4 regions of the Paenibacillus sp. sgz302164 genome follow, and region 4 is predicted to be linked to each of the others. Evidence: riboswitches for the same ligand, from Rfam matches in the RefSeq annotation. Region 4 holds a riboswitch; each other region holds the start of a gene.
What was found. Region 4 has a riboswitch for cobalamin ahead of metE (5-methyltetrahydropteroyltriglutamate--homocysteine S-methyltransferase). Riboswitches for the same ligand answer to the same signal wherever they lie in the genome.
Positions count from the first base shown of each region.

Region 1: linked by a shared signal. The riboswitch ahead of AC0LWT_RS30725 (ABC transporter substrate-binding protein) and the one ahead of metE (5-methyltetrahydropteroyltriglutamate--homocysteine S-methyltransferase) in region 4 are both predicted to bind cobalamin.
Region 2: linked by a shared signal. The riboswitch ahead of AC0LWT_RS20445 (ABC transporter substrate-binding protein) and the one ahead of metE (5-methyltetrahydropteroyltriglutamate--homocysteine S-methyltransferase) in region 4 are both predicted to bind cobalamin.
Region 3: linked by a shared signal. The riboswitch ahead of cobJ (precorrin-3B C(17)-methyltransferase) and the one ahead of metE (5-methyltetrahydropteroyltriglutamate--homocysteine S-methyltransferase) in region 4 are both predicted to bind cobalamin.

Region 1 covers NZ_JBVYOL010000025.1:16,490-19,954, reverse strand. Annotated here, with positions in the region: gene AC0LWT_RS30740 (aminotransferase class I/II-fold pyridoxal phosphate-dependent enzyme) at 1-492, shown strand, start outside; gene AC0LWT_RS30735 (aspartyl-phosphate phosphatase Spo0E family protein) at 559-825, shown strand; gene AC0LWT_RS30730 (hypothetical protein) at 877-1,404, shown strand; cobalamin riboswitch at 1,467-1,673, shown strand; gene AC0LWT_RS30725 (ABC transporter substrate-binding protein) at 1,789-2,859, shown strand; gene AC0LWT_RS30720 (FecCD family ABC transporter permease) at 2,860-3,465, shown strand, end outside.
Region 2 covers NZ_JBVYOL010000012.1:101,827-105,291, reverse strand. Annotated here, with positions in the region: gene AC0LWT_RS20455 (DUF4261 domain-containing protein) at 1-404, shown strand, start outside; gene AC0LWT_RS20450 (DoxX family protein) at 527-922, shown strand; cobalamin riboswitch at 997-1,211, shown strand; gene AC0LWT_RS20445 (ABC transporter substrate-binding protein) at 1,399-2,955, shown strand; gene nikB (nickel ABC transporter permease) at 2,971-3,465, shown strand, end outside.
Region 3 covers NZ_JBVYOL010000006.1:235,997-239,461, reverse strand. Annotated here, with positions in the region: gene AC0LWT_RS12250 (DUF1361 domain-containing protein) at 164-832, shown strand; gene AC0LWT_RS12245 (hypothetical protein) at 847-1,077, shown strand; cobalamin riboswitch at 1,121-1,324, shown strand; gene cobJ (precorrin-3B C(17)-methyltransferase) at 1,470-3,143, shown strand; gene AC0LWT_RS12235 (sirohydrochlorin chelatase) at 3,211-3,465, shown strand, end outside.
Region 4 covers NZ_JBVYOL010000014.1:23,666-27,130, reverse strand. Annotated here, with positions in the region: gene metE (5-methyltetrahydropteroyltriglutamate--homocysteine S-methyltransferase) at 1-1,535, opposite strand, end outside; cobalamin riboswitch at 1,682-1,891, opposite strand; gene nrdF (class 1b ribonucleoside-diphosphate reductase subunit beta) at 1,957-2,925, opposite strand; gene nrdE (class 1b ribonucleoside-diphosphate reductase subunit alpha) at 2,948-3,465, opposite strand, start outside.

The DNA of each region.
Region 1 (3,465 bases), on a different contig from region 4:
AAGGACCGGACCATCCTTGTGAGCGGTTTTTCCAAAGCGTTCGCCATGACGGGCTGGCGCATGGGATATGCGTGCGGGCACTCCGACCTGATCTCCGCGATGACCAAAATTCACCAATACACGGTGATGTGCGCGCCGATTATGGGGCAGGTGGCCGCTCATGAAGCTCTCAAGAACGGGCTGGAAGAGAAAGACCGCATGATGGAATCGTACAATCAGCGCCGGCGCCTGATCGTCAAAGGATTTCGCGAGATCGGGCTCGAATGCCACGAGCCGCAGGGCGCGTTTTACGCGTTTCCGAGCATTGCGGCGACGGGGATGACTTCGGAGAAATTTGCCGAAAGATTGCTGTTCGAAGCGAAGGTGGCGGCAGTTCCCGGACACGTATTCGGGCTTGGCGGAGAAGGCTTCCTGCGCTGTTCTTACGCGTATAGTGTTTCCCAGCTAAATGAAGCATTAGAACGAATAGGAAAATTCATCAAAAAAATGTAAAACATTTTAAAAAGATATTTTCAATAGGGACAAAAACTGGTATCCTTGAGGTAAGGAGGGAAGAGCATGGCTTTTATGGAATATCAACTTGCTTCATATAACAAACATTTCCAAATTCGGGAAGATGATTCCGATCGTAGCTGGTTGATCAAGCATGCTAAGAAATCCGCCTCCTTGAGTCCGCTCGAAGAAGAGATTCATTCTTTGAGACGGATGCTCGAACAGATGGTTGTCGAAGGCAAGGAAATGACTTCCGAAGCCGTCGTCGAGCTCAGCACAGTCCTCGATCAAAAAATAAACGAATATATGAATAGAGGCAAAAAAAGTCGGTGATGAGCCGGCTTTTCTTATGACCGTACAAAACTTCGGAAGGATTGAAACTGCATGAGAATCAAGCTGCTTTTAGTGAGCATCGCCATGCTGGCGGTGCTGTTGGCCGGGTGCGGAGGCCCAAAGCCTGATGTGCCTATTTTCGCCATGGGAGCGAACGGATTTCCTTCGGAAATCGGCGACAAGCTGGAAGCTTCCCTTGCGGCCAAGGTAGGCGAGAAGCCGACCGTAAAGTTCGTCTCAACGCCGATTTTTTCGATGGAAAAAATGATTGTCGAGCTTGCCGCCGGCGGCAACGGCATTCTTATTTTGCCGGACGAACAGTTTAAAGCGCTGTCCAAGCAGGCCGGGTTCGTAGCTCTTGACGACGTGATCAAGCCGGAGGATTATCCGGATGGGGTTATGGAACTTGCCGAGGATGGGAAGCCGGCGGAAAAGCATCTTTACGGCATTCCGATGGCAGGCAACAAATGGCTGAAAGAGCAGGGGCTGGAGGGCAAAGGGCTAACCGCCTTTATTCCACAAAACTTTAAACAAATCGATGAGGCCAAGCAGGTGCTGAAGGTCATCGCCGCGAAGTAATTCGCCTTCGGCTTGTACATGCCGGGAAACTCATCTATAATCGACAAAGAGATACTGAATGTTATAGCTATGCAGCCACAGGTGTCGGCAGCTGTGCCCGATCGGTCGGGCGCTGCCGCTTAAAAGGGAAGCCGGTGCAAATCCGGCGCGGTCCCGCCACTGTAACCGGGAATGTTCCTCATAATGCCACTGTTCCGATTTAGGGGATGGGAAGGCGGGGAAGCTCGATACCCGAAAGTCAGGAGACCTGCCTATGGTGCCGTACACGACTTCCTTCGAGGAAAAGGATGGCGTTAAATCAGGGAGCAGCCGGCGGCTGTCAGCTGCCTGGATTTATCGTCCCCTGCTGTTCCTTCGGGAAACGGCAGGGGATTTTTTGGCAGGATGGAAGTCCTGACAGACGAGGAAAAGGAGAAAAGCGAGATGAAAGTGAGCTTGTGGAAAAAGACCGCGCTGCTGGCTCTTGCCGCAGCTGTGGCAATCAGTCTTGCAGGCTGCGGCAAGACAGTGGAGAAGCAGCCGGAGCTGACGGACCCGGCCAAGCTGGGAGCGGGCGAAACGAAAGCCCCGTCCGCGACGGCGACGGCTGCGGAAACCGCCAAAGCGTCCAAAAAGACGCAGTACCCGCTCAAAATCAAGGATGCGACGGGAAAAGAATTTACGTTTGACAAGGCGCCGCAGAGGATCGTATCCGTATCGCCCGCCGAGACGGAAGCGCTTTTTGCTATAGGGCTCGACAATCAGATTGTCGGCGTATCGGACCTGGACGATTATCCGGAGGCGGCGAAATCGAAGCCGAAGATGGGCGGCATTACGAAGCCGAATCAAGAGGCGGTCATCGCTGCTAATGCGGACATCGTTTTCACGGGCGTTTCGATGAAGGCCGACACTGTGGAAAAGCTTCGCGCGATGAATATCAATATGTTTAAAGTGGAGCCCAAGACGCTCGACGACGCCATTGCCGACGTGCTTACGTTCGGGGTCATTACGGATCATCAGGAACAGGCGGAGCAGGTGGCGGACAAAATGAAAGCGGACCGCCAGAAAGTGGTCAGCGCCGTGAAAGACGTGAAGCAGGCCAATAAGAAAAAGGTCTACGTCGAATTCAGCGCAGGCTGGACGGTCGGCAGCGGCGAATTTATGGACGAGCTGATTCAACTGGCCGGAGGCGTCAATGTTGCAGGGGACAAGAAGGGCTGGTACCAAATCAGCGAAGAGAAGATCATTCAGCAAAACCCCAACGTCATTCTTTTCGCGGCCGGCGTGACCGATGACAAGAGCAAAAAAACGCTCGACGCGATCATTCGCGAACGCAGCGGATGGGATCAGATTGAAGCCGTGAAAACGAACCGGGTTGTCGGCATCGATCAAAATCTGCTCAGCCGCCCGGGCCCAAGAATAACGGACGGCCTGCTTGCCATGGCCAAGGCGATTTACCCCGAACTGGTGAAGTAGATGAAAAGAAAACTGATGCTGTGGGGAGGAGTAGGAGTCTTACTCCTTCTTCTTTCTATTCTGATCAGCTTGTCTTTGGGCACGGCCCATGTCCATGTACTGCAAATAGCCGGTATTATCGGCAAGCACATTCCGTGGCTGGGAGAGCGAATCGAAGCGGATTGGCCGCAATCTTCCGAGCAGATCATCATGAAAGTCCGGCTTCCCCGCGTCATGCTCGGCATCCTTGTGGGCGCCTCGCTGTCGGTAGCGGGGGCGGCTTTTCAAGGAGTGCTGCGCAACCCGCTGGCCGATCCTTACACGCTGGGCGTATCTTCGGGCGCTTCGGTGGGCGCAGCTTTTCTGATTTATTTCGGGCTGCAGTATTCTTGGCTTGGGCAATGGTCGATTCCGGCTGTGGCGTTCGGTACCGGGCTTATTTCGCTGCTGCTCGTGCTGAAGCTGGCGCAAATCGACGGCAAGCTCAAGCTGGAGACGCTCATTCTCTCAGGCGTGGTCATGCAGGCGTTCCTGGGCTCGATCGTTGCGTTCATGGTATCTTTATCCAACCAAGTCATTAACGAAATCGTATTTTGGCTGATGGGCAGCCTGGCATTGCGGGGCTGG
Region 2 (3,465 bases), on a different contig from region 4:
GCCTCGCTTCTACAGAGATGTTTCATGAACTGTATGAACGCTATGAACAGACGGCGCTGCCTCCGCTGGAACTGTGGTCCAATGTCAGGATGTTTAACATTCCCAGCGATGAAAACTGGCTATTGATGGATTCGGTCGGCATGCTTCAATTGGATGTGACCGATCATGAGGCGATTTTTCATCGTCATGTTTACGACCCTGCCGAAGTCGCCAACTTTCTAAGAAACATATCGAATTATGTATACGAGAGCGGCCCCGTTATTAAAAATGGCGATACGACAGACGGGCCGGGCGGGGTCCGTTGGCAGGGCGTTTTGGCGGAGGAAGGATTGGCTGGACCGCCGCGCGAAGTAATCCGATGGTATCCGATGGACGGCAGGGAACGCCCGGCAATGCCGGAATGACCGACCGTTTTCCTGCCAATGCGGGAGAGGAATTTTTTAGAATATAGCAATTAAGAAGAAATCTTGCCCCTGTGTTTATGATAATATGAGTGCATGACATAGCCTAGAAGGGTGAGGAAATCATGAGAACCGAAATATCAAGAGGCAGGCTCTGGACGGCGCGAATCATGAGCTGGCTGGTTATTTTGTTTATGCTGTTCGATAGCATTTTTAAGTTCATTCAACCCGTACCCGTTGTAGAAGGCACAGTTGCTCTCGGCTATGCCGAGCACCATATCGCCGTAATTGGCATACTCGGGCTGATTTCTACCATTCTGTACGCCGTTCCTCGTACATCTTTTCTGGGTGCGCTGCTGCTGACCGCTTATTTTGGCGGGGTGGTTGCCACGCATATTCGAATGGACGCGCCGCTTTTTACGCATATTTTATTTCCGGTATATTTTGCTGTCCTGGCTTGGGGTGGAGTTTGGCTGAGAGACGAGCGCGTGCGCAAACTCATTCCATTTCGCAGCAAATGATCGGTTAAGCGTGCGAACTTTCGTACATTGACATTTTCGGGTTTCATAACTAATATTAAGAGAGTTTCTCACAACTTCATATTTTGGAAATAGGTGTAGTTAAAGTTTGTATCTAAGCTTTAATCGCTTAAAAGGGAAGTCCGGTTTAATTCCGGCACGGACCCGCCACTGTACATGAGGTTCAGCCATGCCGGCTGATTTCTTTCGGAAAAGCCACTGGGCCATAAACCCGGGAAGGTCCGGAAGTCATACTCTTAGTCAGGAGACCTGCCTGTTTCAACATCACTGTTAGATCTACGGGATATTAGGGAGGTGGTTGGATGTGCTCATTTGTAAAATGTCTAAGTCCATGAACCCCTTCATGCTGAAGCGGTTTTAGCCGTTGTCTAGCCATGTACGCGTATAAAAAGCATTTCCGACTGCTTGTCTTGGGTCGGGTGTGCTTTTTTTGTTTTTTACTAAAAGGGGGATGCAAGATGAGAACAATGGAAAACAGATTTTCGCTGATTAAATGGGGAGTGATTGCAGCGGTTGTGCTTTCGCTGGCGGGATGTTCTACGCAGGACAAAACGAGCGGAACGGACACAAAGCAATCGTCCGCAGCCAAAAAGCTGACCGTAGCTTACACGTGGAAGCCTTCCGGCGTAGACCCCCACGGAGCGGACAGTTGGGACGTTATGCGTTCCGGCGCCGGTGAAACACTGGTTCGTCTCAACGAAAAGTTGGAGCCCGCTCCTTGGCTGGCCAAAGAGTGGAAGCAGGTAAATCCGACGACATGGGTGTTTAAACTGCAGGAAAACGCCACTTTTCATAACGGAAAGGCGATGGACGCGGAAAGTGTCAAAAGTTCGCTGCAGCGCTCGATCGAGAAGAGCCATTTAGCCAAAGATTTGCTGCAGCTGAAATCCGTGGAGGTCGTCGCGCCGCATGAATTGAAAATCGTAACGGACAAGCCGAATGCCGCATTGGTATCTAATTTGGCAGATCCGTCCACGATTATCTTGGATACGGCGTCGATGGATGCGAAAAGCGGTTACCCCGCCATGACAGGGGCGTTTAAAATCAAACAGTTTAACAAAGACGAGTCGCTTGTCGTCGAGAGATATCCGAATTACTGGGGAGAACCGGCCTTATTGTCCGAAGTCACGATGAAATTCGTAACGGATGGCAATGCCCGTTTGATGGCGCTGCAGTCGGGTCAAGCGGATGTCGCGACCGATATTCCGATCGACAGTGCGGCCTTGTTGGAAAAGGACAACAAGACCAAGGTGCTGTCGGCCCCGTCGCTTCGGACACACATGATGCTTTTTAATATGAAATCCCCCTTGTTCCAGGATGCGGCTAACCGGAGGGCGGTAGATCAATCGATTCCGCGGGAGGCTATTGCAGGTACCGTTATGAAGGGTTACGGCACTGCAGCAAAAGGCCCATTTCCAAGCGTACTTCCGTTTGGTAAAGTAGAACGTGCGGCGCAAAACCTCACTGTCGGGCAATTGCTGACACAGGGCGGCTGGCAGAAAAATGCGCAAGGGATTTGGGAAAAACAGGGGAAACCGTTCGAGGCGACACTGTTAACTTTTCCGCAGAGGCCGGAGCTGTCCGTCATGGCCGAGGTCATCCAAAGCCAGTTATTAAAAGAAGGCATTAAGATCAACATTCGCAAAGTGGAAAATATCGATGACGCTTTGCTGAAGGATGATTGGGATTTATCGATGTACAGCATGTTAACGGCGCATACAGGCGAACCGCAATATTTTTTGAACACGTTCTACCGGTCGAATAGCGAGTCCAACGTCAGCCGGTACGCGTCGCAGCCGTTGGAACAGATTCTGGATCAACTTCTTTTGGCGTCGGATCCGGCTCAAAGAAATCAATTGGCCGTACAAGCCCAGGAAATTGTGAACACCGATCTGCCGCAGTCGTTTATCGTTCATCCCAATAATGTATTTGGCGCTAAAAAAGGCGTGCAAGGATTTACTCCTCATCCGATCGAGTACTATTACATTCATTCTAAAGTCGATATGACGGAATAACAGGTGAAGCATTCAATGATTCGCTTTTGGTTGGAACGTGTGGCCCAACTCGTCATCGTTATATTTATGGTTTCTACTTTGACTTTCATTTTGATGCGGGTATCTCCCGGAGACCCGGCTGCCATCCTGCTGAAGGCGCACGATGTGCCCGCTTCCCCGGAAGCGTTGGCGTCATTGCGCCGGCAGCTGGGGCTCACGGATTCGCTATGGATGCAGTACATCCATTGGCTGCGCGACGTTTTCACATGGCAGTGGGGTCAATCTTACGTTTCCAAAGAACCGGTACTGGACGAACTCGTCAAAAGGTTGCCCGCAACTTTAGAATTGGCTGCAGCCGGATTTGCCATCATGGTATTCCTTACTTTTGGCTTGGGAATTACGACAGCTATTTTTTCCAACGGATGGCTGGATCGAACCGGCAGGTTTTTGGCGCTTGCGGGGTCTGTTCTTCCTTCGTTTTTGCTCGGCTTTCTTTTGATCTATTTGTTCTCCGTCCGGCTCGGCTGGTTT
Region 3 (3,465 bases), on a different contig from region 4:
AATCCTCCTCCAAATATGAAATTTTGAAAGCGATATCGTGATAGTTTTATTATAGTACGAATATTCGGAAAATTAAAGAGAGAATTCGTGTTTCATAGATTGTGCGGTATAATAGAAACGTCGAAAGGAGCTGTTCCTGCTGAATTTCAAAATATATGTGCAAATGAATCGGGCTTTGTTTTACTTGGTCGGTATGCTTGCGGTCGCGTCAGCGGCTTGTACGGCGCTGCTGCTGGTCCGTATTTACGGGTCGTCGGGCAGTTTTCTGTACAGATGGCTGATTGCGCCGAACTTGATGCTGGCCTGGATTCCGCTGGCGGCGGCGCTGGCCGTTCGTTACTGGTGGCATATGCAGCAAACATTCCGCATCAGACTGCTGATCGGATTGCTGGTATGGCTGCTGTTTTTGCCGAATGCTCCGTATATGTTGACGGATCTGGTGCATTTGACATATTTGAAATCGTCGGTTCCCGTACATTTTGACGTATTGCTGAACGCTTTTACGGCGATTATTGCCCTTTGGGTCGGCTTGTTTGCCTTCTATCTCGTGCACGAAATATGGCAGGGACTGCTTCGCCCGGCCGCAAGCTGGATGTTGGCCGGCGTCTTGCTGCTGCTGTGCAGCGTTGGCGTGTTTTTGGGCCGCTTTTTGCGGTATAATAGCTGGGATTTATTCCGCAAGCCCTGGGCGATCGCGCAAGATTCCTTAAAGCTGCTGGAGCAGCGGGATGCGCTCGTTTTTATCGGCGTGTTTATGCTGGTTCTTAGCTGTTTGTACCTTGTTTTTTACGCTTCTGTCCGGTATCGGGCCGCCGCAAAGAACGTTCGTTAAGAAGGAGAGTTTTCATGCCCAAATACGCAAATCTAAGTATCGAGGCAACGCAATTTTTGCAAAACAGAACAGGCAGCACTCACCTGGAATGCTATACATACATCGATCCGGCGCGGACGGAAGAAAGTTTTTTTGTCGTGCGTACGACAAACAAAGTGATTCATGTCGGCTTTTCCGAAATTGCGTACGATCCGGCCGATTATAAGAGTTTGCTGGAAGGTCTCTACCGCTCTGTCTATGAATAATTGCATAGACAATGCATACGATTGATGATAGGATGATTTTAATTGCATATGGATGGAACCAGGTGCTGAATGATACGTTTCATTCAGTTAAAAGGGAAGTCCGGTGAGAATCCGGCACGGACCCGCCACTGTAACGATCGGGCTTTGGAGCAAAGCCTCTCCTTGGCAGCATGTCACTGGGCAATACCCGGGAAGACGCCGGGAGTATGATCGAAGTCAGGAGACCTGCCCGGTTTGAACGACACTTTTGCCCTACGAGGAATTAGGGTGTGTTAGAGGGCGGTTGCTCCTGTGCTTATTGAAAAGACGTTCAAACCAGGCATTTCTAACATGATGTTGTGTTGGAAATGCTTTTTTATTCGTGCAAAAGGTTTTTAGAAAGGGTGATTGCTATGCCGGGGAAATTGCTCGTCATCGGTTTCGGGCCGGGAAGTTTCGAACATATTACGAAGCGGGCGCGCGAGGCTATTCAAGAAAGTGAAATCATCATCGGCTACAATACATATGTCGATCTTATATCCGGCTTGATTTCGGAACAGCAAATTGTAAGAACCGGAATGACGGAGGAAGTGAGCCGGGCGCAGGAGGCGGTCAGACAAGCGAAGCTGGGGAAAAAGGTAGCGGTTATCTCAAGCGGAGACGCCGGTGTGTACGGGATGGCCGGCCTTATCTACGAAGTGTTGATGGAGCAAGGGTGGACGCAAGCGGACGGCGTCGAAGTTGAAATCATCCCCGGCATCTCGGCCATCAATTCCGCCGCATCCTTGCTGGGCGCGCCTATTATGCACGATGCGTGCACGATCAGCTTGAGCGACCATTTGACGCCGTGGGAGCTTATTGAAAGGCGGGTGGAAGCCGCGGCGCAGGCGGATTTTGTCATTGCGCTGTACAACCCGCGCAGCGGAAGAAGGACGCGTCAAATCGTCGAGACGCAGCGCATTTTGCTTCAGCACCGTTCGCCGCAAACGCCGGTCGGCATCGTCAAGAGCGCATACCGGGATCGGGAGCACGTCGTCGTAACGACGCTGGCCGATATGCTGAATCACGATATCGGGATGCTGACAACGATTATTATCGGCAACTCGGCGACCCAAAATTATGACGGCCTGCTGATAACCCCGCGCGGGTATCAGCGCAAATATACGCTGGGCGCGGAGACGCAGCCGCTCAAGCCGCATCAGCGGCTGCGGGCCGAGGCGGAGCCTTGGGCGCTCGCGCAGGAGGAAGAGGCTCCGGCCGAAGACCGAAGCGAAAGAGCGGGAGCCGCAGCCGGCGGAGAGCCGGCCGTTCGGCAGGCAGCGCAAGCGGCGGCCCAAGCCAGCAGCCCTTTGCAGCTGGCGCTGGAGGCGCTGGAGCTGGTTTCCCGGGGCAGCGGCGGCACTGCGGGGGCTTTGGAGCCGATGGCGTTTGCCGCGACAAAGTCGATCTTTGAATTTGCGGTAAGCCCGGGGATCGCAAATAAACGGCTGAGCGCGGCGCAGTTATGCGCGCTGGGCGAAATCGTCGGCGACCGGGGCGACATCGAATATTCGCCGCACCATCAATTGATCGTCCGCATCCAGACGGACAATCCGCAGGAAATCACTTCCGAGCTGCGCGAGCTCGGCCTCATGCTTTCGCCGATCGGCGACGTTGCGCAGATTAAAGCCTGCGACTTTTGCAATCTGGAAAAAGGGGAATCGATTCCTTATGCGGAGGCGCTGCATCAAAGAATCGGCAACATGGAGGTGCCAAAGGAGCTAAAAATCGGCTTCAACGGCTGCGGCATGGCTTGCTATGGCGCGGTGCAGCAGGATATCGGCATCGTATACCGGAAGGAAAAGTTCGATTTGTTTTTGGGAGGCAAAACCGTCGGCAGAAACGCGCATCCGGCCCAACCGGTAGCGGAAGGCATCGATCCGTCGGAGCTCGTCGAGCAGGTCGTCAGAATTGTCGAGCGGTACAAGCGGGAAGGGCATCCGAACGAGCGGTTCCACAAGTTTTTTAAACGCGTTAAAGAAATAGAAGGCTACCGCCACCAGGAAGCGCAAGGATTCGTCATTGAAAACGCCGTCTGCGGCGATTAGAACGTTATACCAGCATGTTCGTTTTTTATGGATAGAGCACGGTGAAGTTTTGGGAGGGGATAAAGACATGAATGCTGTCTTGTTTGTAGGGCACGGAAGCCGGGATGAGGAAGGCAATGAGGAGGTCCGGCAGTTTATTGCGGAAATTGCCGGGAAGATGGACGGTTTTATCGTAGAGACTTGTTTCCTTGAATTCGTCGAGCCGACCATCGCTCAAGGAATCGATCGCTGTATCGAGCTTGGCGCGGACCGGGTTGTGGTCATACCTATTATTTTATTTGCGGCCGGTCATGCCAAAATTCATATTCCCGCGGCGATTGAC
Region 4 (3,465 bases):
TGCGTAAAGGCGAAGCCGTCCAGCTTCTCGCCGAAATATTCCACCATGTCCGTGCGTTCGAACTCGCCATGGACGAGCACATCCAGGCCGATCTCTTCCTGGATCTTGATGCAGCTGGCAATCTCCTGATCGATGAACGCTTCGTACTTCGCCGTGTCCAGCTCGCCCTTCCGCCATTTCAGGCGGGCGCTGCGTACCTCCGGCGTCTGCGGGAAACTGCCGATCGTCGTCGTCGGCAGCAGCGGAAGCTTCCAGTGGGCGGCTTGCAGCGCAAAGCGCTCGGCAAACGGCAGACCGCGCGTATGCGAGACTGCCTCAAGCCCGGCCAACTGCGCGGCCACATCCTGGCGGTTCCGCTCAGGCAGCGCGCGGAAGCCGGCAAGCGCCTCCCGGTTCCACTGCCACTCGGCCGCAGCGGATTCCTGTCCGCCTGCGAGCGCCTGGCCGAGCAGCCTCAGTTCGACCAGCTTCTCGTTGGCGTAAGCAAGCGCCTGCTTTAATGCGGCGGGAAGCTTCGTTTCCCGCACAACGGTTACAGGCACATGCAGCAGGCTGCAGGACGGCTGGAGCACCAGCCGCTCGTGCGGTACGTGTGCCGCAAGCTTTTGCGCCAGCAGCAGCTTCGCTTCCAGGTCGGCGCGCCATATGTTGCGCCCGTCGATAATGCCTGCGCCAAGGCGCTTGTCGGCCGGAAATCCGTGCGCCTCCACAGCCCGTAAATTGGCCCCGCCATCGTGCACGAAATCCAGTCCGATGCCTTGAACAGGCAAGCGGACCACCCGCTCATAATGCTCGACCGCCTCAAAATAAGTCTGCAGCATCACGTTCAACCCCGGCACTTCCCGATGGATGGCGCCGTAAATTTGCTCCACAAGCTCAAGTTCCTCCGCAGACGGATTCGTCGTCAAGGCGGGCTCATCGATCTGCACCCAAGCGACGCCTTCTTGCGCCAGTTCCTTCAACACCTGCAAATAGACCGGCAAAAACTGCCCGACTTTCTCGCCGAGCCGCGAAGCCGCGAACCCCTTCGACAGCTTGAGGAACGTGTACAGCCCGACCAGCACAGGTTTGCCTTCGACGTCCGCCCTGGACTTGGCAAAGCGGTACGCCTCCAGCGGTTTGTTGTATGTTAACGTTGGTGCGTCCTCCCCGATTTCCGGGACGATGTAGTGATAATTCGTATTAAACCATTTTGTCATTTCACAGGCTGCACCCTGACTGTTCCCGCGCGCCATCGCGAAATAAGTGGCAAGCGGCACGCGCCCTCCCGAATGCGCGAACCTCGCCGGAACGATACCGAACATGACCGCCATATCCAGCATCGAATCGTAATAAGTGAAATCGCCTACCGGGATTTCGTCCAGCCCCGCATATTTTTGAAATTGCACATGCGCGAGCTGGATCCGCTCCATCTCCGCCACTAAGTCCTGCTCGCTTATTTTACCGGACCAGAACGCCTCCAGCGCTTTTTTCCATTCCCGGTCCTCACCGATTCTCGGATATCCCAAATTGCCAATTTTTATTGCACCAGCCACTTAAGCTCGCCTCCGTTTTCCTCATTTGTACTTTCTGAGCGGAACACAAAAAAGACGTCGTTCCCTCAAAAAGACAAAGGGAAAGACGCCTCGCGATTATACTTATCGGTTGCCATCTAACACCTCCCTATCTCCCGTAGGTAAAAGCAGTGTCGTTGAAACAGGCAGGTCTCCTGGCTATCAGCGTCATCATCGGCAGCAGCCTTCCCGGTTATTCATTCAACCAGTGGCGATGTTTGCTGCGACTCTTCTGTTACAGTGGCGGGACCGCGTCGGCTTTGCACCGAACTTCCCTTTTAAACTCAAGCCCAAGAACGATTCGTTCGGGCAAGAGCACCTGTCTCCACAATATGCAATTGTCTGCTTACATTCGATACAATGTATAACTATACATGAATATTAATTTTTATACAAGCTTTTCTTACAAATTGTCAAAAACAAAATCGTCGTCATTCAGCGGCTCCACATGAATCGTGCGAACGTAGCCGTTGCCTTTTTTGGAGAAAAAGTCGTGCTGCTTCGTCTTGGTGCTGAGTCCGTTCAGCACGATCGGATTGATCTCCTCTTCCGGGAATGCAGGGTCGAGCCCGAGATTCATAAACGCCTTGTTCGCGTTATAACGCAGGAACGCCTTCACTTCCCGGTCCAGGCCGATCGCGCTGTACAGATCCTCCGTGTACCCTTCCTCATTCGCATGAAGCTCCTTCAGAAGCGCGGTCAAAGTCTCGTAAGCCTCGTCCTGCTCCTGCGGAGTCAGCTCCTCGTACACTTCCTGGGCAAGCACGCCCACATACAGCCCGTGAATGCTTTCGTCGCGCAAAATCAGATCTATGATTTCGCCGCTGCTCGTCATCTTGCCTTGGCCGGCCAAATACAGCGGATAGAAAAAGCCGCTATAGAACAAATAGCTTTCAAGCAGCACGGATGCCGCCATCGCCAAATACAGATCCTTGCGGGTGTGAATGCCGTCGTAATATTTGGCAATCGTATTCGCCTTGAACTGCAAATACGGATTTCGCTCCACCCAGAGGAAAATGTCGTTGATCTCCTCCGTCGTAGACAGCGTCGTAAAAATGCTGCTGTACGATTTGGCGTGAATTTGCTCCATCATGCCCATGAAGCTGAGCACCGCTTTGCGCTGCAGCCCGTCCACATGCTCCAAAATTCTTGGCATCCCTACGCCGCCCTGCATCGTATCGAGCAGCGTAAGCCCGCCCAGCACTTTCATATACAGGTCGCGCTCCGCTTCGTTCAGCGTCATCCAGGACATTTTATCGTCAGACAGAGGAATTTCTTCGTCCGTCCAAAACTGCATAATATTTTGATTCCAGAACGTGATCGTAAAATCGTCGTCAGGCCGGTTCCAGTTGACGGCTCTCTTGGTGGTCATCTTGTATTCATTCCCCTTCCCGTTACACCGAACAGCTGACGCACTCTTCAACGGAGAGCTGGTTCGTCCGCGTGTAATAGAGCGATTTTAACCCGACACGGGCAGCGTACAAATAATAGCGCGCAAGCTGTCTGGTCGTCACATCGCTGTTGACATGAAGCACCGTCGAAATGCCTTGATCGACATGCGTCTGGATTTCGGCAATCAGGTCAAGAATTTTGAATTGGTTCATTTGATACGCCGATTTATAGAAGAAGAAATTGTCTCTTCGCAAATACGGCATCGGGTAATACGTCGTCGAGTTCGCGTACGTCCGCGTTTCGATCGGCTCGACGATCGGCATGACGCTGGAAGTCGCATTCTGGATGTACGAAATGCTTTGCGTAGGAGCGATAGCCATTCTGTACGCATGGTAAAGCCCGTGAGCGCGCACTTCTTCCTTCAGCTTGGCCCAATCGTCCGGAGAAGGAATCTGCATGCCCTCGAACAGTTGTTTCACCTTGTCTGTGACCGGGCGGTAATCGGTTTGCAAGTAGCGGT